DNA from 4 places in the Exiguobacterium sp. s194 genome. Region 3 is predicted to be linked to each of the others. Evidence: riboswitches for the same ligand, from Rfam matches in the RefSeq annotation. Region 3 holds a riboswitch; each other region holds the start of a gene.
What was found. Region 3 has a riboswitch for thiamine pyrophosphate ahead of KNP85_RS07650 (YkoF family thiamine/hydroxymethylpyrimidine-binding protein). Riboswitches for the same ligand answer to the same signal wherever they lie in the genome.
Positions count from the first base shown of each region.

Region 1: linked by a shared signal. The riboswitch ahead of thiT (energy-coupled thiamine transporter ThiT) and the one ahead of KNP85_RS07650 (YkoF family thiamine/hydroxymethylpyrimidine-binding protein) in region 3 are both predicted to bind thiamine pyrophosphate.
Region 2: linked by a shared signal. The riboswitch ahead of tenA (thiaminase II) and the one ahead of KNP85_RS07650 (YkoF family thiamine/hydroxymethylpyrimidine-binding protein) in region 3 are both predicted to bind thiamine pyrophosphate.
Region 4: linked by a shared signal. The riboswitch ahead of thiW (energy coupling factor transporter S component ThiW) and the one ahead of KNP85_RS07650 (YkoF family thiamine/hydroxymethylpyrimidine-binding protein) in region 3 are both predicted to bind thiamine pyrophosphate.

Region 1 covers NZ_JACSLT010000001.1:273,761-281,358, forward strand. The annotation lists gene sdaAB (L-serine ammonia-lyase, iron-sulfur-dependent subunit beta) at 1-329, opposite strand, end outside; gene KNP85_RS01415 (DAK2 domain-containing protein) at 393-2,084, opposite strand; gene KNP85_RS01420 (Asp23/Gls24 family envelope stress response protein) at 2,107-2,469, opposite strand; gene rpmB (50S ribosomal protein L28) at 2,723-2,911, shown strand; gene KNP85_RS01430 (thiamine diphosphokinase) at 2,970-3,557, opposite strand; gene thiT (energy-coupled thiamine transporter ThiT) at 3,557-4,129, opposite strand; TPP riboswitch at 4,206-4,306, opposite strand; gene rpe (ribulose-phosphate 3-epimerase) at 4,326-4,982, opposite strand; gene rsgA (ribosome small subunit-dependent GTPase A) at 4,984-5,868, opposite strand; gene pknB (Stk1 family PASTA domain-containing Ser/Thr kinase) at 5,913-7,598, opposite strand, start outside.
Region 2 covers NZ_JACSLT010000009.1:76,224-83,821, forward strand. The annotation lists gene KNP85_RS12035 (SDR family oxidoreductase) at 42-677, opposite strand; gene thiE (thiamine phosphate synthase) at 701-1,339, opposite strand; gene thiD (bifunctional hydroxymethylpyrimidine kinase/phosphomethylpyrimidine kinase) at 1,311-2,147, opposite strand; gene thiM (hydroxyethylthiazole kinase) at 2,147-2,935, opposite strand; gene tenA (thiaminase II) at 2,932-3,606, opposite strand; TPP riboswitch at 3,688-3,792, opposite strand; gene pelG (exopolysaccharide Pel transporter PelG) at 3,854-5,302, opposite strand; gene pelF (GT4 family glycosyltransferase PelF) at 5,283-6,701, opposite strand; gene KNP85_RS12070 (DUF2194 domain-containing protein) at 6,698-7,598, opposite strand, start outside.
Region 3 covers NZ_JACSLT010000005.1:117,120-124,717, forward strand. The annotation lists gene rlmN (dual-specificity RNA methyltransferase RlmN) at 1-790, shown strand, start outside; gene KNP85_RS07635 (SMP-30/gluconolactonase/LRE family protein) at 967-1,848, shown strand; gene KNP85_RS07640 (hypothetical protein) at 1,861-2,124, shown strand; gene KNP85_RS07645 (GTP-binding protein) at 2,227-3,420, shown strand; TPP riboswitch at 3,482-3,582, shown strand; gene KNP85_RS07650 (YkoF family thiamine/hydroxymethylpyrimidine-binding protein) at 3,664-4,257, shown strand; gene KNP85_RS07655 (ECF transporter S component) at 4,250-4,825, shown strand; gene KNP85_RS07660 (ABC transporter ATP-binding protein) at 4,818-6,146, shown strand; gene KNP85_RS07665 (energy-coupling factor transporter transmembrane component T family protein) at 6,146-6,880, shown strand; gene KNP85_RS07670 (DUF1643 domain-containing protein) at 6,896-7,483, opposite strand; gene KNP85_RS07675 (lytic transglycosylase domain-containing protein) at 7,518-7,598, opposite strand, start outside.
Region 4 covers NZ_JACSLT010000009.1:120,744-128,341, reverse strand. The annotation lists gene KNP85_RS12370 (VOC family protein) at 1-142, shown strand, start outside; gene KNP85_RS12365 (LTA synthase family protein) at 162-1,991, opposite strand; gene KNP85_RS12360 (VOC family protein) at 2,105-2,503, opposite strand; gene KNP85_RS12355 (YcxB family protein) at 2,597-3,097, shown strand; gene KNP85_RS12350 (GNAT family N-acetyltransferase) at 3,079-3,558, shown strand; gene KNP85_RS12345 (hypothetical protein) at 3,553-3,819, opposite strand; gene thiW (energy coupling factor transporter S component ThiW) at 3,883-4,371, opposite strand; TPP riboswitch at 4,436-4,534, opposite strand; gene KNP85_RS12335 (hypothetical protein) at 4,559-4,879, opposite strand; gene KNP85_RS12330 (aminoglycoside phosphotransferase family protein) at 4,922-5,890, shown strand; gene KNP85_RS12325 (hypothetical protein) at 5,892-6,638, opposite strand; gene KNP85_RS12320 (hypothetical protein) at 6,731-7,423, opposite strand; gene KNP85_RS12315 (AAA family ATPase) at 7,522-7,598, shown strand, end outside.

The sequences.
Region 1 (7,598 bases), on a different contig from region 3:
TGGACCCGGGCCGTGTTCGGATGGTCTGTCAACGCATCGCTCGTCTCAAAGACGACCTCGATACCGCGCTCTTTGGCGATATCGAGTGCTTGCGGGATGCGCAAATCGAACGTATCGAAGCCCATGATGCCGCCGACGATGGCAACATCGGTACCGTGCCCCCGATACGTATCGGCGAACGACCCATAAAACGTGATGTGCGCGAGCCGTGGCGTACGCCCGAACAACTTCCCAGCCATGAGGCCGATGCGCGCGGCTCCGGCCGTATGCGAACTCGATGGACCGACCATGACCGGACCGATGATATCAAACACACTGCGATATTTCATCGCATTTCCCCCTTTCAAAAAAACCCTACCTTCATTATACAGAAGGTAGGGCTGAGTTACAGCTTATTCCACACTAAAAATGTAGGAGTAGAGCGGTTGTTTCCCGTCATGGACCTCAATTTCAATCTCGTCGTTCTTCGACTCGATATACGCCGAGAGTGCTACGACGTCTTCCGCTGACGAACCTTCGCCCGTCAAAATCGTGATGATTTCGTCATCGGCATCCACGAGCGCGTCGACAAGCGCTTTCGCCGCTTCGAGGCTCGAAGCCGATGAGGCGACGATTTTCTTCTCGGCAATCGCCATGTGGTCGTCTTTACGAATCTCGACACCGTCGATGCTCGTATCACGAACCGCATACGTCACTTGACCAGACTTGACGGCGCTTGCCGCAGCCTTCATGACGCTCTCGTTCGTTTCCACATCCGCTTCCGGATTGAAGGCGATCGCTGCCGCGAGTCCTTGTGGCACCGTCTTCGTCGGAATGACCGAGACGCCGCAAGGTGCGACCGAGGCCGCTTGTTCAGCAGCCATGATGATGTTCGAGTTGTTCGGGAAGATGAAGACGTGATCCGCGTTGGCCGCTTCAATCGCCTTGACGATATCTTCCGTCGATGGGTTCATCGTCTGACCGCCCTCGATGACGTGGGCCGCCCCGAGTGAACGGAACAATTCGCTGACACCTTCGCCCATCGCGACCGTAACGATCGCGAACGGCGCTTTCGCCTTCGGAGCCGTCGGAGCAGCCGTTTGAACGCCGTGCTGGTTGGCGCCATGTTCTTCTTCTAAGATGGTCGAGTGCTGTTGACGCATGTTCTCGATTTTGACAGCGACGAGTTCCCCGTAACGCTGTCCTTTCGTGATGACGTCACCTGGCGTCTCGACGTGAACGTGAACTTTGAGCAACTCTTCGTCTGCGACGACGAGGAGCGAGTCACCGAGTTCAGACAATTCATTGCGGAACGCGTCCTCGTTGAACGGCACGTCCTTCAATTTCTCGTCTTGGAACCGGACCATGATTTCCGTGCAATAGCCGAATTCGATGTCTTCCGTCGACATGAATCCTTGCGCGGCGTGGGCATGATGTTCAGCTTCAATGAGCGCATCCATGACCGGTGCATGTGGTTTCTCAAGTTCTTTGCCTTCGAGGCTCGCGAGGAACCCTTCATAAATGACGAGCAAGCCTTGGCCGCCTGAATCGACGACGCCGACTTCTTTTAAGACCGGCAATAAGTCCGGTGTCCGTTCGAGTGAAGCTTTCGCTTCGACAATCACGAGTTCCATGAACTCGTTGAAGTCGCTCGTCGACTCTGAAGCACGGAGCGCTTCGTCGGCCGCTTCACGAGCAACCGTCAAAATCGTTCCTTCAACCGGTTTCATAACCGCCTTGTATGCCGTATCGACGCCACGTTTCAACGCTTCGGCGAAATCGACTGTCGACACTTCTGTCTTGCCTTCGATTGCTTTACCGAAACCACGGAACAACTGGCTCAAAATAACGCCCGAGTTCCCACGTGCCCCCATCAAGAGACCGCGTGCAAACTTCGATGAGACGTCAGCGATATTCGCCGAGTTGAGTGCGGCCACTTCTTTCGCACCCGATGTCATCGTCAAATTCATGTTCGTCCCCGTGTCGCCGTCCGGCACCGGGAAGACGTTAAGCGAATCTACATAATCCGCATTCTGGCTCAAGTTGGCTGCACCGTTCGCGACCATGTTCGCGAACACCAATCCATCTAAACGTTTTAAACCCACACCAAATCCTCCTTCGTTCTCGTCAGTCATTCGTCAGACGAACGCCTTGTACGAATATGTTTACCGACGAAACGTTTAATCCTAAAGTTTCACCGAGCGTGTATTTTACACGGCTTTGCACGTTGTATGCGACTTCCGACACTTTCGTCCCGTAGCTTACAATGATGTGCATGTCGATATGTACGTCTTCTCCATCTTGACGTACGACCACGCCTCGGGCGTAGTTTTCACGTTTCAATAGTTCTGCGATCCCGTCTTTCAATTGAGCTTGAGACGCCATTCCCACAACGCCGAAACATTCCATCGCCGCACCGCCTGCGAGTGTCGCGACCACGTCGTTCGTGATGTCAATATTGCCATATGTTGTCTTCATTTCAATTGCCATATGGAGTAGCCTCCTTTATTCGGAATGATTCCTTCACTACATTCTACAATAAGTACCTAGTTATTAAAAGAACCTGCTCCATAAACTCGGTCAATTATAGCCGTAACCCTCATTCATTATTAAAATCCTTTCCAGTAATGTCAAGTTTTTTTCTTGTCATCCTATGATTTTCTAGTTGCATCGTGAAAAAACCCGTGCTAATATAAACGAGTGTCTATTAGGACGAACCCACATAAAAAAGGAGGGGAAACGCATGGCACGTAAATGCTACGTAACAGGTAAATCACCTAAATCAGGTAACAACCGTTCGCACGCACTCAACAAGACAAAACGCACTTGGGGTGTAAACGTACAAAAAGTTCGTATTCTCGTTGACGGTAAACCTAAACGAGTTTGGGTTTCAGCTCGCGCTCTTAAATCAGGTCTCGTTGAACGCGTATAATTTTTATACACGAACGAAATAAATCCCAGCGGCATTCGCCGATGGGATTTTTTTGTGTTCATTTTTTGACATACAGCACGAGCACCATGCCTTCGTGCACGATCAAATCCGCCGCTTCATCGTCCCATTCGTTCGAGATGGTGAGCGCCTCATGGCTGACGACATCGTGACGGTCGAGCGGATATTTGACGCCGCGGATGGTCACGTTCGCCTGCTTCCATGGGATGAGCGACAAATAGTGACCGTCTTGACGCGGGAGTTCATAGCGTCCCGACCCGACGAGTCGTACCGTCTGCCCTGCCGTGACGAGACGCATCTCCGGATACGCCTCGAGCAGACCGATATTGCTGAGCGTCATATCGAGCCGGCCGCCGAGCGCACCGTAGACAATCATCTCCGTCGCGCCATGCCCCCGTGCCGCCTCGAGAGCGATCTCGAGGTCGGTCACATCTTTCTCAGATGGATAGCGGACGGCGTCGATCGGCACTTCGCCCGTGAAGGAGTCGAAATCGCCGACGACGAGATCTGGGTTCAGCCCGTGGTTCAACAGTGTCTCGTACCCCCCATCGACGCCGATGATGTAATCGACGTCACGCGGGAGTCCCGAGATTGGTTCCGGGCTGGCCGCCACAATCAACACCCGCATTAGCGGACGTCCCGGGTCGCGAGCGTCGCGAAGCGCGGCGCCGAGACGAACAAGAGGACGAGGACGACGGCCGACACGAGGAAGGACGGGAGCATGTACGTCATGTTATAGGCGAACGAGTAGGCGACGACCGGACCTTCCGCGTATTCGGCGAAGAAGACGATCCCCGACAAGACGTGGGCGCCGTAACGAAGCAGTGAACCGAGGAGCGCGCCGAGCACCAAATAAACGACGAGCGTCTTTTTCGCCTCATCCTTGGCGGCTCGTTTCACTTGACCAGCAAACAGTCCCGCCATCCCGACGACACCGTAAGCGAACGTGTAGTCGAGCAGGAACTGGACAGGCGTGAAGATATAGGCCCCGAACAGCAGTTGCAGCGTTCCGACAAGTGCACCGGTCGCAAGTCCGCCTTTCAAACCGTGACGATACGCCATGACGAAAATCGGCAACATCGCCAAGCTGATTGACCCGCCTTGCGGCATCCGGAACGGGATGAGCAAATCAAAAATCAAACCGAGTGCGGCGAACAATGAGATTTCAATGAGCGCCTGTAATTTTAAACGTTGTTTCATCTATTTCCCTCCTTAAAATATGAGCGAACGACAAAAAGCAGCATGACGTAAACGCCATGCTGCTATCGAGTAGCAACGTGCATTTTCGCCACATCCCTACGTCCGTGTGAACGGAACAGGTTCAAAGGGTTAGCGTATGCCTCTCAGCCACAGAATGTGACACCCCTTGCGACAATATTTGTTGTTCTATGGACGATTATACACGAGATGCGTTGCGAATGCTATCGATTGCATCTTTATAGCTCGGCTCGTTATAGATGGCCGAGCCGGCCACGAGCACGTCAGCACCGGCATCGATACATAATTTCGCAGTCTCCGCGTTGACGCCGCCGTCAATCTCGATTTCAAAGTCGAGACGGCGCGCTTGGCGCATCTCGTTCAACGCCGCGATTTTCGGCACGACCGATTCGATGAACTTCTGACCCCCAAAGCCAGGGTTCACCGTCATGAGAAGTACCATGTCGACGTCACCGAGCACGTGTTCAATCAATGACAGCGGCGTATGCGGGTTGAGAACGACGCCACACTTGGCTCCGGCCGCCTTAATTTGTTGAAGCACGCGATGCAAATGGTTCGTCGCTTCGACGTGGACGGTGACGATGTCCGCTCCCGCCTTGATGAAGTCTTCGACGAAGCGCTCCGGTTGGTCGATCATCAAGTGGACGTCTAACACCATGTCCGACTTCTTCCGTAAGCTCGCGAGCACCGGGAGACCGATCGAGATGTTCGGGACGAATTGACCGTCCATGACGTCAAAATGGATATAATCCGCGCCGGCCTCTTGGACCGCCTTCACTTCTGCCTCTAGGTTGGCGAAGTCCGCCGCTAAAATCGAGGGTGCAATTTTAATCATGTCAGTACCTCCGTTGTCTATCGTTTAACTCTGCCATAAACGTAACATAATTCTCATAACGGGTGGAAGCGATTTCTCCCGCCTCGACGGCCGCTTTGACGGCACAACCCGGTTCGTTCAAATGGGCACAGCCTCGGAACTTACAGTCGTCGTGCCGCTCGACGAACTCAGGGAAGCACCAGCGCATCTCCTCGACTTCGAGTTCTTCTGGGAACTCGAGGCTTGAGAAACCAGGCGTGTCAGCGACGAGCCCGTCAGCGAGCGTGATGAGCGTGACGTGACGCGTCGTGTGCTTGCCTCGGCCGAGCGACTTCGAGATTTTCCCGGTCGCGAGTTCTAGTTCCGGCGCGACCGCGTTCAAGAGCGAACTCTTGCCGACTCCGGTCTGTCCGGCAAACACGCTCGTCTTCTCTTTAAACGACCCACGAATTTGTTCAATCCCCGACCCGGTCTCCGTCGACGTCTCGATGACCTCATAGCCGATTGACCGATATAAGGCCGCTGCCGCTTGAATCGTTTCGAGTTCCGACTCCGTCAACAAGTCCATTTTCGTTAAGACAATAATCGGATGGACTTGCTTCGATTCGATTAAGACGAGGAAACGGTCGAGCAGATGGAACGAGAATGCCGGTTCCTTGACCGAGAACAGCAAGAACGCTTGATCGATGTTAGCGATCGGCGGGCGGACGAGATGGTTCGACCGCTCATCGACGGCCAAGATATAGCCTGTGCCGTCCCCTTGGTCTTGAATATCGACATCGTCGCCGACGACCGGCGAGATGTTCCGGTTGCGGAAATTGCCGCGGGCGCGACAACGGATCTCTTGTTTCTCTTCCGTCATGACATCATAAAACCCGCCTTGTAATCGAATAATCGTACCTTTCATCCTATGACCTCCTTAGAAAAAGAGGCGACGCGCGCGCCACCTCTTCATTGTGAATCTTTTGCTTGTGCGTACGTCACCGTATCCGTCCGGACGACTTCCCCGTCGACTTCGATCGTCGCGGTTCCGACTTCGTCCGGTGCAATGACGAGCGTATACGAGTAAGTCGTCGTCTCCGTTATCTTATCACGCAACACTTCGACTTCGCCACGGGCGTCTACCGTCCGAATGACGACCTCGAGTGCCACAGGTTCTTCGCCTTCAGCAGGCGGATCGATTTCGACGTTGACTTCCCGTTCAATCGAGACGTCGGTCGGTTCGACCCCTTGCGACACGATGACGGTCAATTCCGTCCCCGGGTCGACGGCTGTTCCGGCCGTCGGTAACTGACGAATGATTTGGTTGGCGGGCACGCTCGTTGAATACTCGTCTCGTTTGACGATTTTCAAGCTATTCTGTTCGGCGTACGTCGTCGCTTCCTCAAACGTATACCCGGCTAAATTGGCGAGTTCGACTTTATTGCTACCGGTCGAGACGACGAGCGTCACCGTCTCTTCAGACGGGACGACCTCGTTGTCCGGAGCAATCGACTGGGAGATGACATCGCCGCTATCGACCGTCTCCGACGCCTCGGATTGAATTTCGATATCCGCAAAGTCGAGGTCTTTGAGCGTCCGCTCGGCCGCCGACTGAGACAATCCTTCGACGTCCGGCATCGCGACCGTCTCTTTCCCGGCCGACACGACAATCGTCACGGTCGTTCCGCGTTTCGGTTTCCGACCGGCTTGCGGTGTCTGCGAAATGACGTCGCCAGCGGCGATGTTATCGCTCGCCCGCTCTGTCGCTTCGACGACAAAACCGGCTGTTTCGAGTTCGGTCGTCGCTTCGTCGTTCGTCATCCCGACGACGTCTGGCACGACGGCACGGGACATCTCATCGGCGATGACATATGCCCCGATTCCGCCGCCAATCAACAAGAAGAGGAGTAGGAGCCAAAGCCACCACTTCTTCTTCCGTTTCGGCTTCGGGTTCGCTGTCTCAGGTTCGCTCGGTGCGACCGGTTGTTCCGGTGTCTCTTTGACGTTCGGTTCGTCCGGGACGACCGGTGACATGACGAGCGTCTGATCGAATGCGTCCTGTTCCGTACTGAGGCGTTTCGGTTCGTTCGCACGTTCCGGGTCGAGCGCCGTCATGCAATCCTTCTTAAAGGCGGCGACCGATGTGTGACGGGCGCCCGGTGATTTCGCCAGCGCCTGCATGATGCAGTTCTCAAGCGCTTGCGGGATGTTCGGGTTCAAATCCATCGGTCGAATCGGGTCGTCTTGCAAATGTTGAAGTGCGACGGCGACTGGCGTCTCGCCGATGAACGGAACGCGTCCGGTCACGAGTTCATACAGGACGGCACCGAGTGAATAAATATCTGACTTCTCATCGGCGAACTTTCCGCGCGCCTGTTCTGGAGAAAAGTAATGGACCGAGCCGAGCACTGACATCGTATGGGTCAGCGTCGCGTTCGACATGGCCACCGCAATCCCAAAGTCCGTCACTTTGACGTTGCCGCTCTGATCGATCATCATGTTTTGCGGTTTGATGTCCCGATGAATGATTCGATTCGCATGGGCATGGTCGATGGCATCACAAATCTGTCCCATGATGCGAAGCGCCTCGTCGACAGATATGTACTCTTCTTGCAAATATTGTTTGAGCGTCATCCCATCGACGTGTTCCATGAC
Region 2 (7,598 bases), on a different contig from region 3:
AGGAATCCTCCACCTCCAAGTGAAGCGTAGGTGGGGGTAGTTCAAAACGTGTCTTCGATTGCCGTGTCACCTTTGACAAGGTCGATTGCTTGATTATGGGCTGCGTCATGCCCGATGACGTGTGCCAAGAAGGCTGCCACGTCCGCACGTGGAATTTCACCGGTCGAGACGTCGCCTGTCTTCACCTTGCCCGTACCGGCATCATCTGTCAGTGCACCCGGGCGGACAATCGTGTATGTGAGCCCGCTCTCCTCGAGCAAACGATCGGCATGATGCTTCGCGACATAGTATGGTTTCATCTCTTCCGGCCATGCCGAACGATCTTCCGCCTTCAAGGCGCTGACCATGACGAACTGTTTCACATTCCCGTTCGCCTGAGCCGCCTCGATACTTTTCGCCGCGCCGTCAAGGTCGATTAACAGCGTCTTGTCGGCTCCGGTACTGCCGCCTGAACCGGCCGCAAAGACGACCACGTCCATCCCAGACATCGCCTGTTCAAGTGACGACACGTCACCTTCGAGGTCGCCTAACACGGCTTGATAGCCTTTCGATGTAAAGTCGTCGAGTTGCTCTTGTTTCCGCACCATCGCCGTGACTTGATGCTTCCCTTCCTCGTGCAATCGTTCGACGAGCTGTTTTCCAATCTGTCCATTCGCGCCTATTACAAATACGTTCATCTGTCTTCCTCCTCAAGTTGAATTCAGAGACAAGCGAAACGCCGTGTGGCCATGGCCACATCCGGTGCAGAAGCGATGGCCGAGATGACGGCGACGCCGTCCGCCCCGTCGTTCCGAATCATCGAAACGTGTTCCGGTGAGATGCCGCCAATCCCCACGATTGGCAGCTCTCGATACAAGGCTCGAACTTGGCGGATGAGCATCGTCCCGTTCACTGCCCCGGCGTCTTCTTTCGAATTCGTCGGGTAGACCGGACCGATGCCCACATAATCCGCATGCTCGATGGCCGCCGCTACTTCTTCGAGCGTGTGCACCGAGACACCAAGCCATTTGTCCGGGCCGATTCGCTCACGAACGCGTGCGGCCTCGGCATCATCCTGTCCGATATGAACGCCGTCGGCATCGATGCGCTCTGCTAGGTCGACGTCATCATTGATGATGAACGGAACATCGTATGAGCGGCAGAGTGTTTGCAACGCTCTCGCCATCGCTTCTTTTTTATCCCCATACAGTGCATGTTTACCTTTTTCGCGAAATTGAAAACATGTCACGCCACATTGAAGTGCCGTTTCCACCGTCTGGAGCATGTCTTCCGCGTTTGCGGTTCCGCAAATAAAATAAAGCCGCAACTGCTCAGCGATGGTTCGTTGTGATGGATTCAAGCGTCACACCTGCCTCTCCATGTGTCGCATACGCCCAGTGATTCGTCGGTCCATGTCCGGCACCGATATCGAGTCCATGCGTGATCGCGCTTTGAATGAATCGCTTGGCGGTCACCGTCGCCTCGAGGATAGAATGGCCTTTGGCCAGTTCCGCCGTGAGCGCTGCCGAGAACGTACAACCGGTGCCATGCGTGTCACTCGTCTGGATGCGCGGGGCCGACAGGAGGAACGCCTCTGACGCCGTCATGACCAAATCGTCCGCAGTTGCGCCATCGAGATGTCCCCCTTTTAAAATAACGGCACGGACACCGTACGCTAACATCCGTTCTGCTGCTTCGATGCTGTCTTCAAACGTCCGAATCGTCATCCCCGTCAACACTTCCGCTTCCGGCACGTTCGGCGTGACGACGGTCGCGAGCGGCAAGAGGGATGTCTTGAGCGCCTGGACCGACGAATCCTGAAGCAACGAGGCCCCGCCTTTTGCAATCATGACCGGGTCAACGACGAGCCGATTGAATGTGTGACGCCGCACCCCATCAGCGACCACCTCGATGCGCGCCGCATCGAACAACATCCCGGTCTTGCACGCCGCAATCGTAAAGTCTGAACCGATTGCATCGAGTTGTTGCGTCACGAGTTCCGGTGACACCGCCTCGACCCCATGCACCCCACGCGTGTTTTGGGCCGTGACGGCCGTCAAGACGCTCGTGCCGAACACACCGAGCTCCTGAAACGTCTTCAAATCAGCTTGAATGCCAGCGCCACCGCCCGAATCCGAACCGGCAATCGTCAACACTTGCTGCCGTATCATGACACCACCTCGATGCGGTCACTCGGCAACTCGACCGCCGTCATCTTGCCGAGCTCATTCAAGAAGTGAACGGGGAAGTCACCCGGCCCGTCGGCCAAAGCGGTAGCGAGTTCCCCGCACCGGGCATAACCGGCTAGCGCTGTCGCCGTGGCCGTAACCGCATCCCGTTCGACCGCAAGGAACGCACCGACGACCGCACTCAGTAAACAACCGGTCCCTGTCGTCCGGGCCATCGCGCCAGTGCCGCCTTTAATTTCAATCGTCACGTCCCCGTCACTGACGATATCCGTCTCTCCGGTCACGGCAACGACACAGTTGTAGCGCTTAGCCGCTTCACGCGCGATGTGATTCAAATCATCCCGCGTTTCCCCAGCGTCAACGCCGCGCGCCGCCGCGTCGAGACCAATCAATGTCGCGATTTCTCCGGCATTCCCACGGATGACCGTCACACGGACAGATTGCAGAATCGCCTGGGCGACGTCGCGCCGAAATGAGGTCGCCCCGACACCAACCGGATCGAAGACGATCGGACTACCTGCTTGATTCGCCGCCTGTCCGGCTCGAATCATCGTACGTTCCGTCATTGCATCGAGTGTACCGATATTGAGCACGAGCGCATCGCTTAAAGACGCCATCTCGGCCACTTCTTCGACCGCGGACGCCATGACCGGGGCCGCCCCGATGGCGAGCAACCCGTTCGCTGAAAAGTTGGCGACGACGATATTCGTGATGTTGTGGATGAGTGGCCGTTCGGCTCTGACTTTGTCCCATAAGTCGCGCTTCATCGTGTCACCCCCGCCGGTAAATCCCACGACTCGAGCGTCCACGCCATCTCCCAAAACGCATGCTCGTAATAACAACTCTTCAAGAACAGCTGTTGATACCGGACCCGTTCTTCCGCCGTCGCCTGCCCAGCGAGCACGTCGAGCCGTTCAATCTGTTCCTCGACGAGGTCGCGGAACCATTCCGACCCGTACGTCGCAATCCACGTCGCATAAATCGGGTGGTCGGGTGTCGTGTCTTTCATGCGTTCGCCAATCTCGTAATAAACCCAATAGCACGGCAAAATTGCTGCGAGCACGTCACCGAGCGTTGGACCGGCATGTTGCATATGGAGCGCATAGGCGTAAGCCGTCGGGGCCGGCTCAAACGTCGCCCACTCCGCCTCCGTCACGTTGAGCAAGGTGAAAAACTCACGATGCAGCGCATGCTCTGCTTCGATGGTATGGAGCGCGTGCGTCAAAAAGCGGCTCGCTACTTCCATGTTCGGGGCGAGTGTCGCGCCTTTCGCCTGTACTTTCGAGAACTGATTCAAATAATACGAGTCTTGCATGACGTAATGCCGAAACTTCGCCTCGTCGAGTTCACCCGTTCCGAGCTCGCGGACGAACGGATGGTCAAAGCTGGCTTGAAACAAGGCATCGGCCTCTTGTCGTAAATGTGCGGTGAATGTCATGTTTTCTCCTCCTTTGTAATCAAAAAAGACGCCGCCTTCCATAACGGAAGCGGCGTCGGATTTACACAAAGTGTACGAAAACAATCGGTTCGCCCACTTCCCTACGCTAGCGTGAACTAGATCAGGTTCAAAGGGTCTGGACCTCGTCCATCTCAGCCGCGTCACGCGACTCCCCTAGTGGTAAACATTATGAAATTCGGTCATCTACGACCACATCATATCAGTCTTTCTCCGTACTGAAAACCCTTTATCGTGAGAATCGCCGGTTCAACAACGTCCCCATTTGCGAGAACCGCTCGGTGCCGAGCTTGCGCCGGTTTGAGGCGGCGAACACGTAATAATCAACTTTGCCCATATAATAAATCAAACGCAGGCCGGCCAAGAAGAACGTGATCGTCGTGCTGACGGCAAAGCCGACACCGTACCAATCGATGCCGCGCGGCAAGAGCAGTAACGTGAACAACGCGTTCAACGTGAAGAACGAGATGTTGACGAACAACGCCCCGCGCCGGTCCTCGAAATAGAGCAACAACAACGTCAAGATGAGAATCATCGCATTCGCGAACGCCGCGAGCGTCGTCATCCGAAAGATTTGACCGATCTCATCCGGGACACCAATCCAACTGACGAACACGCCCGCCATTAGGATGGCGAACAGCGTCACCACGCCTTGGCTCCGTGCGAGTCGAATCAACTCATTTTTCAATACGGACGTCATCGTCTGTTTCGCCTTCTCGATTTGATGGAGTGCCCCACCGTAGTTGATCAATCCATAAAACGTACGGTAGCGCTCATAAAACCGGGTCTCGACAGCGACGACGAACAAGAGCTGCGTCGGGATAATCGTCAAGTAGGACCAAAAGATGGCCGTGTCATAATACGGGTTGAACAAGAACGAGTCCGCGATGATCACACGTCCTTCACCGAACCAGATGATGAAATTCGTGACCCAAATCCCGAGCACGTACAACACGCCGATGGCGAACAAGTCTGGATAGCGGTCGAAGTACTTGAAGTACGAGAACTCTTTCACCGCGTAACGGAGCGGGAACGTCCGGAGCATCGCGAAGAACAACCCGAACAACGTCACAATCATCCCGACCGTGAAACCGAGCAACAGCTCGAGACTCGACGGGTCGACCATGAGACGGCTAATCGCATAGACGCTCCCGACCGAGATAAGTCCGCCGAGCAGGAAGCTATAGGCCACCGCTTGATAATACTTGGCGGCACTTAAAAACAAGAACATGACCCAGATGACGTTAATCGTCATGAATAAAACGAACAACGTCAGTTTGTACAGAAAATCGAGCGGCGACAATAGCCAAAAGATACTATACAGCAAGCTTGCCGCGAGAATCGTCACTTTGAGCATCCCGGTGAACACCGGGAAAATCTCATGTGCCTTCTTCTCATAAAACAAGTCCGCCACGTATCGGGTGACGACGAGCTGTTGAAAACTGAACAAGATTTGCGAGAAGATGAACGCGTACGAGACCGAGATCATGAAGAGCGTCCGTTCGGCGAGCGACAACGTCGGCATTTGGAACGCCAACCATTGAATCGTACCGACGACCAAGATGACAATCAACCACGGTCCGGATGTGACGAGGCCGGAGAACGTGTACGCCTTCAGCCGGGACGAATAGTAGTCTTCTTGGAACAACTTCTGTAACTTAAACCCGATGCCCGCCATACTGTTCCCTCCTCGCTTCATAGATAGCCTTATAGCGGTCCACGACTTGTTGGAGACGATAATATTGGCGGACCCGCTCCCGTCCGTTCTTGCCGAACCGCATTCGTTCCTGCGGGTAATCCATCATCCATTCGACTTTGTCGGCGACCGCTTCCGGATGAACCGGTGGCACGATGAAACCGGCCGGACCAAACGGGTCATCCGCTCGTCCGTATAAAAGCTCGGAACAGGCGCCGACATCGGTGGCGACCCACGGAATCCCGGCGGCCATGCCTTCGAGAATCGCGAGCGGCTGCCCTTCCGAGATGCTCGTCAGGAGTAGTAGATCAAAGGTCGGCAAATACGTTTGGACGTCCACTTTCCCGGCCAGTTCGACATAATCGCTCAATCCGCTCTGTTCGATGAGCAGACGGCACTCTTCCGCATATTCTTCATCCTCGTCGAGTGGACCCATGATTGTCAGTTTGAACAGACGATGCCGCTCCTGCAAAATCTTGGCGGCGTAAATCATCGTCTTCAAGTCTTTGATGGGAACGAGGCGGACGATGGCACCGATTTGAAAGAGGTCGTGCTCCGGACGATCGACCGTCGCCTGGATTTGTCGGTCGGCAATCCCATTGGCGATAATTTTCGTCTTCTCGCTCGGGGCGCCGATCCATTCCTGATATTCGCGATTCCGCTCGAACAAGGTGATAATCTCATCGGCCGCGTTATACGCCTCGCGGGACAAGTGGTGGAAGAACCGAACCCATCTCGGCTTATACGGCGCCGGAATCCAATACGACTGTAAAATTTCTTCCTCGCGTTCACGGGAATAAATGCCATGCTCGGTCAAGATGAACGGGATCCCTTGCGTCTCTTTCATGTAGGAAGCGACTACCCCGGCATAACCTGTCGATACGGAATGGACGAGGTCGACTTTCGGGAGCGGCTGATGGAGCACCCGCAAAATCGGGGTGTACATGCTTTGCCACATCCAGAAATAGTCGATGAACGAGCCGCCGTTCATCTCTTCGGCGTAGGCGGCCTTCACGTTGCGCCAAAAGAACTCGCTCGCGAAAAACGCCTCGCTCGAAGGCACTTCTTTCCCGAGTAGTCGCAACGCTTGCCGGTTCGGGCTTCTTAACATGAGCCAATCCGACACGTTCTGTTCGTCGTCGGCACCCCACTTCAATCGTCCCCTCGCGCGTTCACCTACGTCGTTCAAATACAGATGGGTGATGCCGGAGACGTTCGGAGGGAGCGCGTATTTCATGTCTTCTGGCCGTTTCTCGGTCGGTTGAATCGAGATGATTTCAAACGACACCTCGGGCATCGCCTCGATTAACGTCTGCGTCCAGCTCGATACGCCTCCGCTCACGTACGGATAACTGCCCTCTAAGACAAGTCCGATTTTCATTGCGCTTCCCCCTTGATGTCGATCTCAGCGTTCGCCGATGTCAGTTTGACGAGATAGAGCGGTCGGTCGGCCTCCCACTGCTCGACCGTCCCGAAATCAAACTTTCCTGTCTCGAGTGACTGGCCCGGTTTCAGGCGAATCGTAAAATGAGACGGGTTGACGAGCCCTTCCCCGGCCAAATAGACCGTCGACTCATCGAACGTGACGTTCAAATCAGCTTGTTGGTAGGTGATCATCTTTTCGGTCGCGTAATGTTGCGTATACGCTTCGAGATGCGGATATTGGTCTCTCACGTCATGGACGATTTTTCGCAGGCTCGTGAACATCGTATCCCAGTCCCGTCCGAAGGCCCGGTCTGGATCGATGACATCATCCGGGTGAATGAAGTGTGAAAACACGCCGAAGTTGGCGATTGCATCGACCATCTGAAAAATCGAGCCGCGCTCTTCCCCGTAATCGCTCGTCACGCGCGGGAAATGATAGAGATTCGGGTGCGTCGCATCAAATTCGAACTCTTGCACGAAATCCCCGCTTTCCGGTTCTCCGGTGTAGAGCGAGGCGATTGTACGAAGTTCCGGCAACGCCTCGGCAATCGCATCGACCCCGGTCCGGTTGAGCGCGTTCGACGGTGGGACGTATGACTTGAGCGTCTCGGCCGGGAAATAGTTCGCAAATACGGATTCGGCCTGTAATAACGACCGTTTCATCTCGTCTTTATCTTTCCACGGGATATATCCATACGTCGGATCAATCGGTTCATCGGCCGTGACGAGCGACTGATGATTATAGCCATGCAGGCCGATTTCACCGCCGTGGGCAATCAGTTTTCGCCCGAAATACAACATCGGAAACTCGCCGCGCTTAATCAACTGCTCATCGACAAGTTCCATCTCTTCC
Region 3 (7,598 bases):
GGTGCTCATGCGTCACAAATACGGACGTTCGGTCTGTGTGACGACGCAAGTCGGCTGCAACATCGGCTGTAGCTTCTGTGCGAGCGGTCTCTTGAAGAAGACGCGCGATTTGACGGCCGGCGAAGTCGTCGAACAGATCATGACCGTGCAACATTATTTGGACGAGGTCGGGGAAGGTGCCCGCGTCAGTCATATCGTCGTCATGGGAATCGGGGAACCGTTCGATAACTTCGATAACTTGGTCGATTTCCTCCGTGTCGTCAAAGACGAACGCGGACTCGCCATCGCACCGCGTAAAATCAACGTGTCGACGAGCGGTCTCGCCGACAAGATTTACAAATTCGCGGACCTCGATCTTCGCATCAATTTGGCGCTGTCACTCCACGCCCCGAACGATGCGTTGCGGACGCAAATCATGAAAATCAACCGGGCGTTCCCGCTCGACAAGCTCATGCCGGCCATCCGTTATTACGTCGAGAAGACGAACAAACGCATCACGTTCGAATATATTCTCTTATCGAAAGTGAACGATTTGCCGGAGCACGCCGAGGAACTCGCCGACTTGATTGACGATATTAAAGACAAGTCATACGTCAACTTGATTCCGTACAATCCGGTCAACGAGCATATTCAGTATGAGCGGAGCACGTCTGAGGACATCATGGCGTTTTATGACGTCTTGAAGAAGCGGGGCATCAATACCGGTGTCCGTCTCGAGCACGGGACTGATATCGATGCGGCCTGTGGCCAGTTGCGCAGCAAGCATATGAATGTCGAAGGCGCAAAATGACAGGGACTCCTTGAATCTCATGATTCAAGGAGTTTTTTTGTCTTCTGCCCTAGAAGGATGCCGGCCCGGTTCAATATTTTTCTTCCGAGCGGTTGCTATTTTGGGAAATGTTGAATAGAGATTGCCCCCTCAGGGAATAGTCACTTGAAATCAATGTAGAGAGTGGAGGCAATTCAATGGAGACAGTAAACGCTGCGTTATGGATTCGAGTTCGAAATACGCTTGGGGAAGGCCCGTGTTGGGATGCGGAACTGAAACGCTTCTATTGGGTCGATATCGAGGGACATACACTTTGGTGGTACGATGAGAAGGAAGATGAATTGTCGTCGTTCGATATGGGACAACAGATCGGGTTCGCGGTCCCGAAAGTGACGGACGGCGTCGTCGTCGGCTTGAAAGACGGGATTTATGAGTGGGACGAGACGTCAAAAGAGCTCGATAAAATCGTCGAACTCGACGACCCGGAAGGAAAGCTCCGCTTCAATGACGGGAAAGCCGACCCGTACGGACGCATCTTCGCCGGCACGCTCCATCTTGAAGACGAGGCGGAACAAGCGACACTATACCGCCTGAATCGCGACGGCACGACCGAGGTCATGTTGAGCGAGTTGACATTATCGAACGGACTGACATGGTCACCCGACCATTCGACGTTCTATCATATCGATACACCGACCGAGACGGTCCGTAAATACGCCTTTGACTTGAAGACGGGTACGCTCGGCGAAGGGGAGGCCATCATCGATTTCACCGTCGAGGAAGGATTCCCGGACGGCATGACGTCCGATGAGGAAGGGTTCTTATGGATTGCACACTTCGCCGGCGGCCGCGTCTCGCGCTGGAACCCGGAGACGGGTGAAAAAGTGCTCGAGGTGCTCGTGCCGGCCCCGAACGTCACATCGTGCTGTTTCGTCGGTGACGACTTGAACCAACTCGCCATCACGACGGCTCGTGAAGGAATGGATGACGAGGCACTCAAAGCCCATCCGGACGCGGGGTCGGTCTTTAAAATCGATACAGACGTGAAAGGGATGCCGCTCTATCGGTTTGGACGATAAGGAGGTAAAGAGATGGTGAAGCGATTGCTCGTTCGTGCAGGCATCGGTTTGGCACTCGCGGCAGTGGCCCGGGTCGGGATTCAAAAACTATTGGATTCGAACCAGGAAGACGACCACACGTATTTGAATCCGCGCTGGGATGAGGCCCCGAGTGTCGATGCCGATAAGGATGAGGATGAGGTCGGTCTGACGCAACTCGATTCGATTTATCGGGCCGAGTGGCAAGCGAACACGTATCCCCGCTCCGAGGCGGAACGCAAGGCGTTGGAAGAATAGGGAAAGGAACACGTCCGGGAACGGGCGTGTTTTTTCTTGACAAGACAAAGGTGACCCGTCATTATCTAAAGAGTAATGATTACGATTTAGGAGTGAAGATACATGAAACGAATTCCAATCACGGTGCTGTCCGGTTATTTAGGGAGCGGCAAGACGACGTTGATGAATCATCTGTTGAACAATCGGTCCGGCAAGAAATATGCGGTCATCGTCAACGACATGAGCGAGTTGAACATCGACGAACGATTGATCGAGCAGAACGGTTTCTCGCGGACGGACGAAAAATTGGTCGAGCTATCGAACGGCTGCATCTGTTGCACGCTCCGTGAGGACCTGCTCGAAGCGGTACAGGACATCACGAACGACCGTGAGCTCGACGGGATTATCATCGAGTCATCTGGCATCTCAGAACCGATTCCGGTCGCTCAAACGTTTACATACGCCGATGACGCCCTTGGCATCGACTTGACGAGCCGTGTCTATATCGATGCGATGGTGACGGTCGTCGATGCGTATCGGTTCTTGAAAGATTTCAACTCGGGCGAGTCGCTTCATGAACGGAAGCAGGCCATCGATGAGACGGACGTCCGCGAGGTCGTCGACCTGCTTGTCGACCAAATCGAGTTCGCGGACATCATCGTCTTGAACAAGGCGGACCGCGTGACCGAGACAGAACTCGGTGAGATGGCCGGGCTGTTGAAGGCGCTCAATCCAACCGCCAAACTGTTGACGTCAGTTTACGCGAACGTGGAGTTGACGGAGCTGTTGGACGTCAATCTTTTCGATTTCGAGCAGGCGATGCACGCCGCCGGCTGGATTCAAGAACTAGAGGCCGAGACACACACACCAGAGACGGAGGAATACGGCATCAGTTCGTTCGTCTATCGCCGCCGCCGTCCGTTTCATCCGGAGCGGCTCCACGCCTGGATCGAGGCGTTCCCGGATCAAGTCGTCCGCGCCAAAGGTTTCTTATGGATCGCCTCCCGGAACGACATCGCCTGCCTGTTCTCGCAAGCGGGGTACGCATCGACGCTCGAACACGCGGGACGTTGGCTCGCGACGCTGCCGGAGGAAGAGCGGAGTCTCATGTTCACGGCAGAACCTGAGCTCGCCGCCGACTACGTCGAGCCGTACGGGGACCGTCAGACGGAGCTCGTCTTGATCGGGCAGCGGATGGAGCGTGCGGTCATCGAGGCCGGACTCGACGCGTGTCTGTTGACGGATGAGGAGATGGCGCTCGATTGGACGACGTTGCAGGACACGCTTCCGGGGAACGGTATCGTGACTTTCACATAAACCGTTTACAAATTCGGAGCGGTCGTCTATACTTCTCGTTGCATAGATAACCGCATACATTGGACTACACTAGGGGTGCTTCGGCTGAGATGTGAGCATGGCTCCAATCCCTTATGACTCGATCCGGGTAATACCGGCGTGAGGAAGTGTGGCACTTTTTCTAATGGATTATTACATTGGACGAGTGGCCGCATTCTCATGGATGCGGCTTTTTTGTGTACATACAATAAGGGGGAATAGAACATGAACAACCAATGTGGTACGAGTCCGATCGTCGGATTCCGCTTTACGCTGAGCCCAATGACATCTGATTTTGTGAGTGTCATCAAAGGGGCATTGAAAGAGACGAACTTGCAAAACGTTTGGCGGCATACCGATGACGTCTCGACGGTCATCCGGGGACGCAGTGAGCATGTGTTCGACGTGGCCAAAGCCGTCTTGTCACATGCGTCGAAGAACGGGGAACATATGTCGATGAGCGGGACGTTCTCGGTCGGCTGCCCAGGCGACACGGCAGGAGACAACCTGCTCGACGTGACGACTGATCCTGTGAACGGTCCGGTATCGACCCAGTACGTCTCTTCCCAGTTCGCCCTCTATCCGCTCGGGGACGCGAAGTATATGGACATCATCTACGAAGAAATTGCCTTTGCGAAAGAGCGTGGCGTCTTCAATGACTCGATGCATTACGCCTCGGGCATTCACGGCGACATCGAACCGGTGTTTTCATTTTACGAGGCGACGTTCGACCGGGTCCGTGCGAAGACGAGCCACGTCGTCATGACGGTGACGTTCAGCGTGAACAGCCCGTCACACGAGGGACAACAGCATGCTTAAGTCGTGGAAGTTAAAAGAAATCGTCTTGTTGGCCATTTTATCGGTCGTGTTCGCTGTCGTCTATTTGGCGTTCGTCCATGTCGGGAATCTATGGGCTGGCTTGATTGGACCGATCGCGTACGAATGGATTTTTGGGATTTGGTTCATCGTCTCGATTATTGCGGCTTATATCATCCGCCGACCTGGCGCCGCATTCTTGTCCGAAGTGCTTGCGGCGACGATTGAGATGATGATTGGTAACGCGATTGGACCTCGTATTATTTTAGTCGGGATCATTCAAGGACTTGGTGCTGAAGCAGCGTTTGCGGTCACGAGCTACAAGCGATATGACCTTTGGGTGCTCATGCTGGCCGGATTTGGTGCAGCTGCGACTAGTTTCGCGTATACGTACGTCATGGGTGGACTCGCTGCCCTCAGTCCGACATACGTGGCGACGATGTTCGCGTTACGAGCGACGAGCGGGATGCTCATTGCCGGTCTGGGAGGTAAGATTTTAAGCGACTTGTTGCTTCGGACGGGTGCGCTCGAAGGGTATGCCATCGCGCGTCAGGGACGTGTGCATGGTTGAGGCAGAACAGCTGTCATTCCGCTATCCGGAAAAACAGCGCGAAGTATTGACGGATATCACGCTTCAATTAACGGCTGGGAGGACACTCATCACGGGGGCGAGCGGGTCGGGAAAATCGACATTGTTCTCTTTGTTGAATCGTCTGTATCCGGATAACTGCGATGGCATCGTGACAGGCAAATTACACTTGTTTGACCGCTCTTATGATACGTATGCAGCTGGTGAGGTGAATCGTCGTGTCGGAACGGTGTTTCAAGATCCTGACAGTCAGTTCGTCATGCAGACGGTCGAGGAGGAATTGATTTTCACACTCGAAAATTTTGCCGTGGCGAGGGACGAGATGATGGCGCGTGTGGCCAAGATTTTAGCGGAATTGCAGTTGACCGATTATCGTGACCGAGTCATTCATGACCTGTCAGGTGGTGAAAAGCAACAAATCGCTGTCGCCTGTGCTTTGATCGGGAAGCCGGAATGGCTACTGCTCGATGAGCCGCTCGCGCACCTTGATCCCGAGACATCAACCCGTTTCGTTCAGTGGCTCGACAACGTCGCACAGACGGTAAACGTTGTCGTCATCGAGCATCGACCCTTCCTATGGGGCGGGTTCTTCGACAGAGAAGTGGAACTCGTGAACGGACGCATCAACTATGACGGACCGTTCGTTGCCCGCCCGGATTATACGTTCTCTCCGGTTGAAGTGATACAAGGAAATACTATTTTATTTCACGTACCGCAATTGAAACGAAAAACATTCAACCTAGCAACGAGCAAGCTGACCGTCGCCGAGGGTGATCTCATTGCCGTACTTGGTCGAAACGGCAGTGGCAAATCGACTTGGCTCAAGAGCCTTGCCCGCGAACATCAAGAAGTGGGACTCGTCCCACAATCTCCGGCTCATCTATTTATCACGAGTGATGTGACACGTGAACTCGCATATGGCCATAATCGTCCGATTGGGGACATCATGAACCGGCTCGGGCTTGGACCGTTTCGTAACGACCACCCACTCTCGCTTAGTCACGGTCAAAAACGAAGGCTCGCCATCGGCGTGATGATGCTCTCGAATAAACGGCTCATCGCGTTCGATGAACCGACTGCTGGACAAGATGAGGTATCGCTTCGTGCGCTTTATGAATTGATGGTTGAACGAATCCGCGCCGGCCAGACGGTTCTGTTTGTGACACACGACCTTAGTTTCGCCCGAATCGCGAACACCTATTACTTGATGCATGAAGGTTACTTGAGTGGGCCATATGATGCATCGCTCTGGAATGAGACGGAGCTACTACAAGCTCACGGTTTATTGCTGGAGGAATCGTGATGACGTTTCAAGAGATGAATCCGACGATCAAATTTATGACCGTGACGTGTCTCATGTTCGGTCTTGCCTTTATGTACAATCCATGGACGCCGCTTGCGGTATTCATCGGAACGCTTATACTTCAAATTCTTTTTTCTAACGTGAACTGGAAGCGCTGGGGGCTATTCATGATTCCGTTTTTATTCACCGCGCTCGGGACATTGTGGACGACGCTCGTCTTTGGAAAAGAGACGAGCGGGGAGGTCATGTTCACGCTGTTCGGCAACGACGTCACCGACGAGAATGTGATACTAGCAGCGACGCTCTCCTTACGGGTATTAGCATTCACCGCGTTGTCACTCCTGTTCACACTGACGACGGATCCCAAACGGTTCGTCTACAGCTTGATGCAACAAGGGAAGTTGTCACCTAAAATCGCTTACAGTGTCTTCGTCGGCTTTCGTTTCTTTCCGATTTTGAAGCATGAACTGATGCAACTGTATGAAACGCATGCTTTGCGAGGCGTTCGTTTAGAGACACGACTCGATCACATTCGGCACGTTCCGAATTTAGTCATCCCGCTTCTGGCCGGATCGATCCGACAAGCGGAACGCATCGCGTTCTCGATGGAGGCACGCGGGTTCACGGGCGAACCACGAGCGACGTATGAAGTAGTCGCCATCACTCGGTACGACTTTCTGTTGGCGTCGCTCTTGATTGTATTGTTCGGAGTGAGCGTATGGATTGGCGTATAAACGAAACAAGACGACTCACTCGGAGTCGTCTTGTTTCGTTTCTTTCACGATTCTAAACTTCGGTTTGACCGATTCATTATTGAACGCCTCGAGCACAGTGTTCTCGTTGGCCATACGAATCTGTTGCGGCTCGCCTTTGGACGTCGTGCCGATACAGAACATATGGGCCTCGTGGTCGGCGAACAGCGTCTTATACGGGGTCGCATGGTGCATCAAGCGTCCTGGCGAGCCCCAGCCGACGATCACCATTCCGCCGGTCGCCTCGACCTCGTCGAGCGTTTCCTCCACGTAATGAAAGTTGACCTCGTCAAGCTGTGACTCGACGTAAGGCAGATTGTCATTGATGGCGAGTGTCGGGACGAGACTGATGACGCGCATCTCACGGATCGGTTGATCGAGATGGTTACGCATGAGCATATACGCCCGCTGCGTGGTCGTGCCAGACAAGAAGGCATCGCTCATCCGGGGTGAGTAGATGATGACGGCACAGATGACGCCGTCGACGACATCTGTGAATTCGTACGTTCGCATATATCGTTTCGTCTTGTCCTCATTGAAGACCGACTTGACGCGAATCGTCACTTCCTCGATATGGGTGTTCATAATGTTTCCTCACTTTTGCTCAAATAGTGCCAGGTCAGACCCAGCCGGCGAACCATTCCAAATAGCGAATCGTATAGCGGGCGACTTGTTGCGTCGCCGTCGCCTTGTCATCCGG
Region 4 (7,598 bases), on a different contig from region 3:
TTATGGCGTCTCCTGGCAAATCGTGCCGTGGGAGATGGAAGAGATGCTGACGACCGGAACAAAGGAACAATTGGCGCGAGTGACGCAAGCGTTCTTACCGATGAAAAAGATCGATGTCGCCGCGTTACGAAACGTCTACTGACCAAAACAAGCCGTCCCGATTACTTCGGGGCGGCTTGTTTGTCGTTTGCTGTGAAGTCGGACAGGGCGTCCTTCTCGATGATCGTATCGGATAAACGGAGCTGTTCGGCGGCCTCGTCAATGTATGGTTCACATGCTTGAAGCGGCAAGTCATCGCCGGTCTCGACCGAATAACACATACCGCTGCCGACCGGCTCCGTCAAATCCGGTACGAAATAGAGGTCGTCGTAGCGGAACGAGCCGTTCCGGAACACGGTCAAATTGGGCTCGTCGTCGAGGAGCGAATTTCCAAGCATGTACGTCGGTGTCATCCCGAGCAAATCGAGGATGGTCGGGGCCAAATCGACTTGACCGCCGCTCACCTTCACCGTCTGACCTCGTTCAAGTCCGGCCGGTTTGATGAATAACGGGACGGAGCGGTCAAGCTGGAACAAATCGACCGTGGAGTCGGCATCTGCTTTTACGGCCATCTCGTCACCGGCAGCGGTCAATCCGCTGTCGTGGTCGCCATAAAAGACGACCAAGGCGTCGTCCCACGTTCCGTTGGCTTTCAGTCGTTCAATCATGAGACCGACGGCGGCATCGGTGTAGTGGACGGTATGATAATAGTCTTGGAGGAGCGGGTCCTCGTATTCCGATAAATCCAACCGTTTCTCCTCGTCCGGAATCTCATACGGCGTATGGCTCGTCAACGCGACCATGAAGGAATAGAACGGCTCGTCCAACGTGTCCAAGTGGTCGACCGATGTCGTCAGAAACTCCTTGTCGCCGACGGCCATACCGATGACCGGATCGGCCGGATAATCGTCTTGGTGGAAGAAGTGATTATAGCCAATCTGCTCATAGAAGTTGGCACGATTCCAAAACTCCTTGTCGAACGCATGCATCGCGGCCGTATCATAGCCGGCTCGTCGTAACAGCTCAGGCAAGGCGTCAAACGTGTTCGTCGCATACTGCGTGTATACCGACCCCGATTTGACAGGGTATAGCGAGGCGTTGACGGTGAATTCCGCATCAGACGTCCGTCCCTCGTGCGTCTGATGATAAAAATTCGGGAAATACAGCATCTCATCGCGGAGCGCATTCAGATTCGGCGTCAGTTCTTGCCCGTTGACCGTCTGGCCGATTACGGACGCTTGGAACGACTCGAGTTGGACGACGATGACGTTCGTATCGGCTGTGGTCTCAACTGGTTCGGTCGCTAACGCTTCGATTTGGTTGCGCTCCCGTTCTGTCAGGTCGTCATCGAGATGAAGGGCGTCCTGAATGCCGCGGAATGCATCGAGGCCGTGATAGCCCCAAAAGCCGAGCTGATAATACTCGCGCATATTCGAAATCGAGCTTTTCCGGTGATCTGTTTCGGCGTAATGAACGACGGTCGGGACGGTAAAGACGATGAAGCCGATAAGAAAACCGGCGACCGCCAAACGGCGACCGAGACGTTTCGGTTCCGTGATGGGGTGTCGCTTCATATAGAGGAGGACAGCCGCGTAGACGAGCAAGTCCGTGAACAAGATGAAGTCGGGCGCTTGAATCAGTGTCAGAAAGCCGCCCCCGACGTCTCCCATCTGGCCGATATCAGACAGTAGGGCGGCCGACAGCAAGTTACCGAAATAGCGGTAGTACCAGACGTCCGAGATGAGGAGCGTGCTGTGCAGAAACAGCGACGCGAACAAAATCCAGCGGCGCGTCTGTTGTTTTATGAGTAGCGCCCAACTCGTCATCATCAAGATGGTCGCTAGATTGATGAACAAAAAGCGCAGGTCGAACGCGCTCGCCGTCAACAGACTGAATAGGAACAGCTTGGCGAGGGAGAGCGATAAGTAACTCCAATAATCGAGATATTTCATGAAAGGCCTCCAAACGTTACGGACAAAGTGTGTTCTCTGTCATGTACCTGTTCGAAGACGGCGAAAAACATGAGGGTGTGCGATTTTAGCAATAAAAAAAGCGAGGCAGCGCCTCACTTGATGACAAACGTGTCCCGGAGCTCGATAATCGTGCCTTCCGGGGCTTTTAATTTACTCAAATGACCATCGACGACGAAGTAGATGTTCCCGCCGTGCTTTGGTAGGAACGTTACACCGAGGTCCTCGAGGCGCCGCACTTCTGTTTCGAGGTCATCGACATAAAGCGCGAAGTGGACCGGGCCGGCCACGTGCTTTGAATAAGGCGACAACGTCTCGTCGACTTTTGCCGTTTGAAGCTCGATATAGAAATCGCCAAGTTTGAGCCAGCTGTTGTACGCGCGCGTATGAAAGTCAGGTGACTCTTGGACGAGTTCGAAGCCGAGCGCCTCATAAAATTGTTTGGACGCCTCATAGTCGGGTGTTTGAATACAGATGTGATGGATTTGTTTCATGATGTCACTCCTTTCTTTTAGTTTATCCAATCAACGTCCTGAACGGAACTTTTCTTCATACGAGACGTATAGGACACCGAGGAGGGAATGATGATGAAAATCCAATACGAATTGACAGAAGACGACTATATCCGGTTCAACTTGAGCCATATTAAACGTTCGAAAACAGGAAAGCGGATGATCCTCTTACAGCGAATCATCGGACCACTTATCTTTTTAGGCGCTGCTTTCGTGCTGGCGACGTGGCTCCAAGAGACGGACTGGTGGCTATATGGCATATACGGGGTCGCGAGTATTCTTTGGTTCCTGTATTATCCGAAATACTTTGAACGGCATGTCCGGAAGCAGACGCGGCGTCTCATCGACGAGCGCAGCAACGAAGGCATGATTGGCCCCCACACGATGGATTTGGAGGAGACTGGTCTGCGCGATTTAAATGAGTTCGGCGAGACGCGTGTGTCATGGGCAGGAATCAAGGAAGTCGTCGAGGAGGACGATTATGTGTATCTATACAACTCCTCGGTCAGCGCCTATATTTTGCCGAAGCGCGGACTGGACATGGAAGAGGTGCGCCGATGGCTGCCGATACGCTGACGATTCAACTTGTCGATGACACGAACCGGGAGGCTGTTGTCGCCTTGACCGTCGCTTCTGACCAAGCTCGCTTTATCGAAACAAACGCCGAATCGCTTCGCGAGATGGAAACCGATGTCAAATATGCGTGGCAGTGCTATGCGCTTTGTCGCGATGAGCATTCCGTCGGCTTCATGATGATTGGGGCCGAGAACAAGGTGGAGCGTTACATCTGGCTCGATCGATTTATGATCGATGTGACAGAGCAAGGGAAAGGCATCGGTTCAACATGTTTACAACTTACGATTCAGTGGATGAAAGAACGCTTCGATGTCGATGACCTCATCCTCAGTCTGCATCCGATGAACGAACCGGCGAAACGGTTCTATGCGAAGGGGAGATTTGTCGACAGTGGCCTGATTGATGAGGCGAACGGGGAAGAGATTTGGGTGTATCACGTCAAACAGGGACAGCCGTCATAAGTCGGCCGTCCCTGTTTTCGTCGTCGTTGAGCCTTGAACAGCACTGCCCGCTTTGAAAAAGAGAACGATCGCAGCCACTCCGAAAATCGAGATGAACACGTTTTGGAGCAGCACATCGACGAACATCGGCTCGCTGGAGAACGTGCCCGTCGCAATTTGAGCATTCCAGCGGGTGAACGTGGCGATGCGTTCAAGCGTGTACAAGAGACCGGACATGAACAGGCAAGCGGTGGCAGCCAGTAATAGCGTCAATCGATTCAAGAAATGACCTCCTAATATTTGATATCCTGATTTTACCATTTAATATCAGTGGGAGGGAAGTACTTATCGCTTCGCCGTGAGCGGTCGCAATTGCTTGACCCGAGCCAAGACGATCCAGCCGAGCACGGACCCAGTCACGCTCGAGGCAAGGAAGGCCGGGAAGAAGAACAGCGCCCCGAACTCGGTCCCCATCAACACCTTGGCGTACGGGACGGCGACGAGCGAAGCGATGAGGCCGGTCCCGATGACTTCACCAAATGCGGCGAAGGCTACGCGGTTCGTCCTCATATAAAAGATACCGGCGAGCAGTGCGCCAATCATGCCACCAGGGAACGCGAGGAGCGACCCAGTACCGGTCATGACACGGACGAGTCCGGTCACGAACGCGACGAGAACGGCCCCGATCGGTCCGACGGTGACGGCGGCGATGACGTTCACCATATGTTGAATCGGATAGGCACGGGCGACACCGGTCGGAATCGAGATGAACAGGGAACCGATGACGGCGATGGCGACGAGCATCGCCATCCAAGTGAGTTGTTGAATACGCATAGATAGTCTCCTTTCAAAATGAAAACGCCACTTCTCCAAGTGGAAAAGTGGCGTGGAAAGACAGACGAATCCCACACCACTTCCCTACGCTGGTATGAGCCAGATCAGGTTCGAAGGGTCCGGCGCATGCCGTCTCAGCCCGAAGGCTCCCCTAGTGGTCGTTTATTAACATGAGTATAGCATACCGTCATTTGACGCGGTCGAGCTTTCGTGGTCGGAACGTGACATAGATGATGCCGATGAATAGGCCGTACAACAAAAGGGAGAAGACGAGATTGATCAGCCACGGGAGTGTCCCCATGAACACGGCGACGGACGCGTTTTGAAACCAGACGAGCGAGAGCGACAGCCCGACAAAGCTGAGAACGAGCGTTGTCCAAAAGCCGACAGCTCGGCGCTTGAACAGACGCCAAACGAGCAGCCCGATGGTGAGACTGACGACGGCCGTCGCCCCTAAGTACATATACAAGATGGCATCGACCGGGTATGAGTAATATACAACGTCCATATCGTTTCCTCCTAGGAGATGATGAAAGAAAGGGTGAACAGGATGAGACAGGCAATCCCATGGCGTGACCGATCGTTTCGTGAACGGTTCGAACGATGGATTGAGGCAAACGTGCCGAATGCGAGGTGGCACGTGATCAAAGATACCGATTTGACGTACTTGCTTGTTGGCGCGCTCAATGAGGAACGTTACTACGCCAAAGCGGTGACCGATATCAGCCGCGGCGAGGCCGGATTGTCGGCGTTTCTTGCCGAGCGGTATCCTGATTTCGTGCCTGACGTCATCGCCATCGATTCAGCCCGGAACTGGTTGCTCATGCGAGACATCGGCGGAGACGCGTTACGTGAACGACCGGACGTGAGTCGATACGAAGCGGCGTTGCGTCAATACGCACAGCTGCAGCGACAGGAGATCGACCAGATCGAGACCTACTTGTCTTACGGCATCCCGGACCGCCGACCGGCCAAGTTGAAGGGCGAAATTCGCACGTATTTACCTGAGCTCTGCGCCGGGCTCGAGCAATACAAAGCCGAGGCCGTGCTCGCGCTTCAAGATGAATTGATTGCCATGTGCGATGAGCTGGCGACCGGGATGCCGATGAGTCTTGAGTACGGTGATTTGCACGGCGGCAACATCTTCTGGCGGGAACGGACGAATGATTTGTGTATCCTCGACTGGGGCGACGCGACCGTCACGCATCCGTTTTTCAGCGTGCGCGTGTTTTGGAACGCGCTGTACGACTTATTGCCGGAAGAAGACGAGGTTGCCTGGTATAAACAGATTCAAACGATGCGTACGGTTTACTTGGAAGCGTGGAGCGGCGTCGCACCCAAGGACGTACTTTGGCGTCATCTACTGATCGCCGAGGAGCTCGGTTGCGTCTATCGTGCCTTGTCGTGGCATGTGTATGTGACGAGATACCGGTACGATGTAGCTGAGTCGAGCGATAAGCCGGCGCAATGGCTCAACTTGTTACTCGAGTACCGGGACTTGAAACGAAGTGTCCGATAAGTCATTCATACTTCTGAAGTAAGGTTTCGTAATCCGTCTCGTTCCAAAACAGCGGGGCAATCGACTCCGGCCCTTTGAAGATTTCACCGTCTTGGTCGTAGACGATGGCGTAACCGCCCTCGACTTCAAAGACGATTAAATCGGCCTTCACTTCCTTGACCCCGTTCCCAGCGATGATGATATCTTCGAGCGGGTCGCGCGCCACTTGTACGCCCCATTCGTCGAGCTCGACGATGAGCGCGGACGTATAGGCGTGGCGGTTATAAAGCGCCTGGAACTCGTCTTGTGTCAAGACGACGTCCGTCGGCGGGGCACTCGTTCCGTATTTTCGTTTCTCAATCTCTTCGACGAATTGAAGGAACGACGCTTCTTGCCAAAACAGCGGCGCGACCGACTCGGGACCGTTGGCGATGTCTCCATTTTCACTCTCATAGACGGTAGCGTACGTGCCGTCGTCGAGTTTGAACGGATGGATATCGGCGTATGTATGATGGATGCCGTCGCCGGCGATGACGACGTGCTCGAACGTCTCGCGGAACGGGGTGATTCCATCGTTCTCGAGGGCCTTCAAGAGCGGCGGGACTTTTTCGTATTGGTCGAACACGTCCTTGAAGTCTTCGCGCGTCCATGTGGTGATTTCTTCGGGCGATGGCTCGTTTGTATCAGCCGGGACGATTGGTTTCTCGACTGGATCCGTGCATCCGGTAAGCAAGAACACACTGAATCCGAGCAAGCCTAGGCGTTTCATTAATCAAACCTCCTAAGAAAGTTACATTTTTTCCCTATTATCAATGAGCGTAGCACGTTTACGTCTTTGTGAGAACCTGGGTACTTTCTCGTTCAGGGGTGTCGCTGTAAGTAGCGGTCGAGTGCCTCGTGAAACCTTTGTTGCTGCTCGAACGGGATGTCGCGATCGGATGCGGGACCATAGCGAATCAGATGATAGAGTGAGGCGTCGATGTCCGTCAATTCGATGCGCTCGAACCAGTCGACGACCGTCTCATTCGTTCGAATCTTTAGCTCAGGGGCGAGCGAGGCGTTGAAGGTGATGAGCCAATCTCTCAGTTTGATATTTGTGAGCATGGGGAATCGCTGTGCCTCAATCGATGCGTCCGCGTTGAGAGACAGTGGCGCAAAGGCATTCTGTCTACTAGAAAACGTGAATCCTTTTCCCCGTCGACGACGCAGCCATCTACGCACGCCATAGACGGTCAACCCGATGGCGGCAAGGAAGGCGAACAATGTGCCGAGTCCGCCTGGGGCATCACCATTCCCGCTACCAAATTTGAATTTGAGCATGTCTTCCTTCACTTGCCGTTCTCCACCTTTTCCCTTCTCATCGGTAGAACCCAAATCAATACCACCTTTTTGCGGTGGGGCCTCTTCTGGCTTGCCCATTTCGATCACACTGATTGGAGCAGGTGTATGGATTGTTTGAAGCCAACTGAACGTCTCCTTGCTAATGAAGACGAATGTCACAACGAGACAAGCTGTCATAACAAGGAACCCTATAAATCGAGACGACCACTTCATCCTTTCCCTCCTTATCGGAATGTTCAGACTATTTATTGTCTATATTACCATAAACAGGTAAACTTCGAATAAGACATCTACCAACGGAGGGGAACGAAATGGGAATCGAAGCGGTCATCAAACAGTTGAATGAAGTATATTTGGGGAAAGGTGAAGTCGTCCGGCTCTGCTGCAC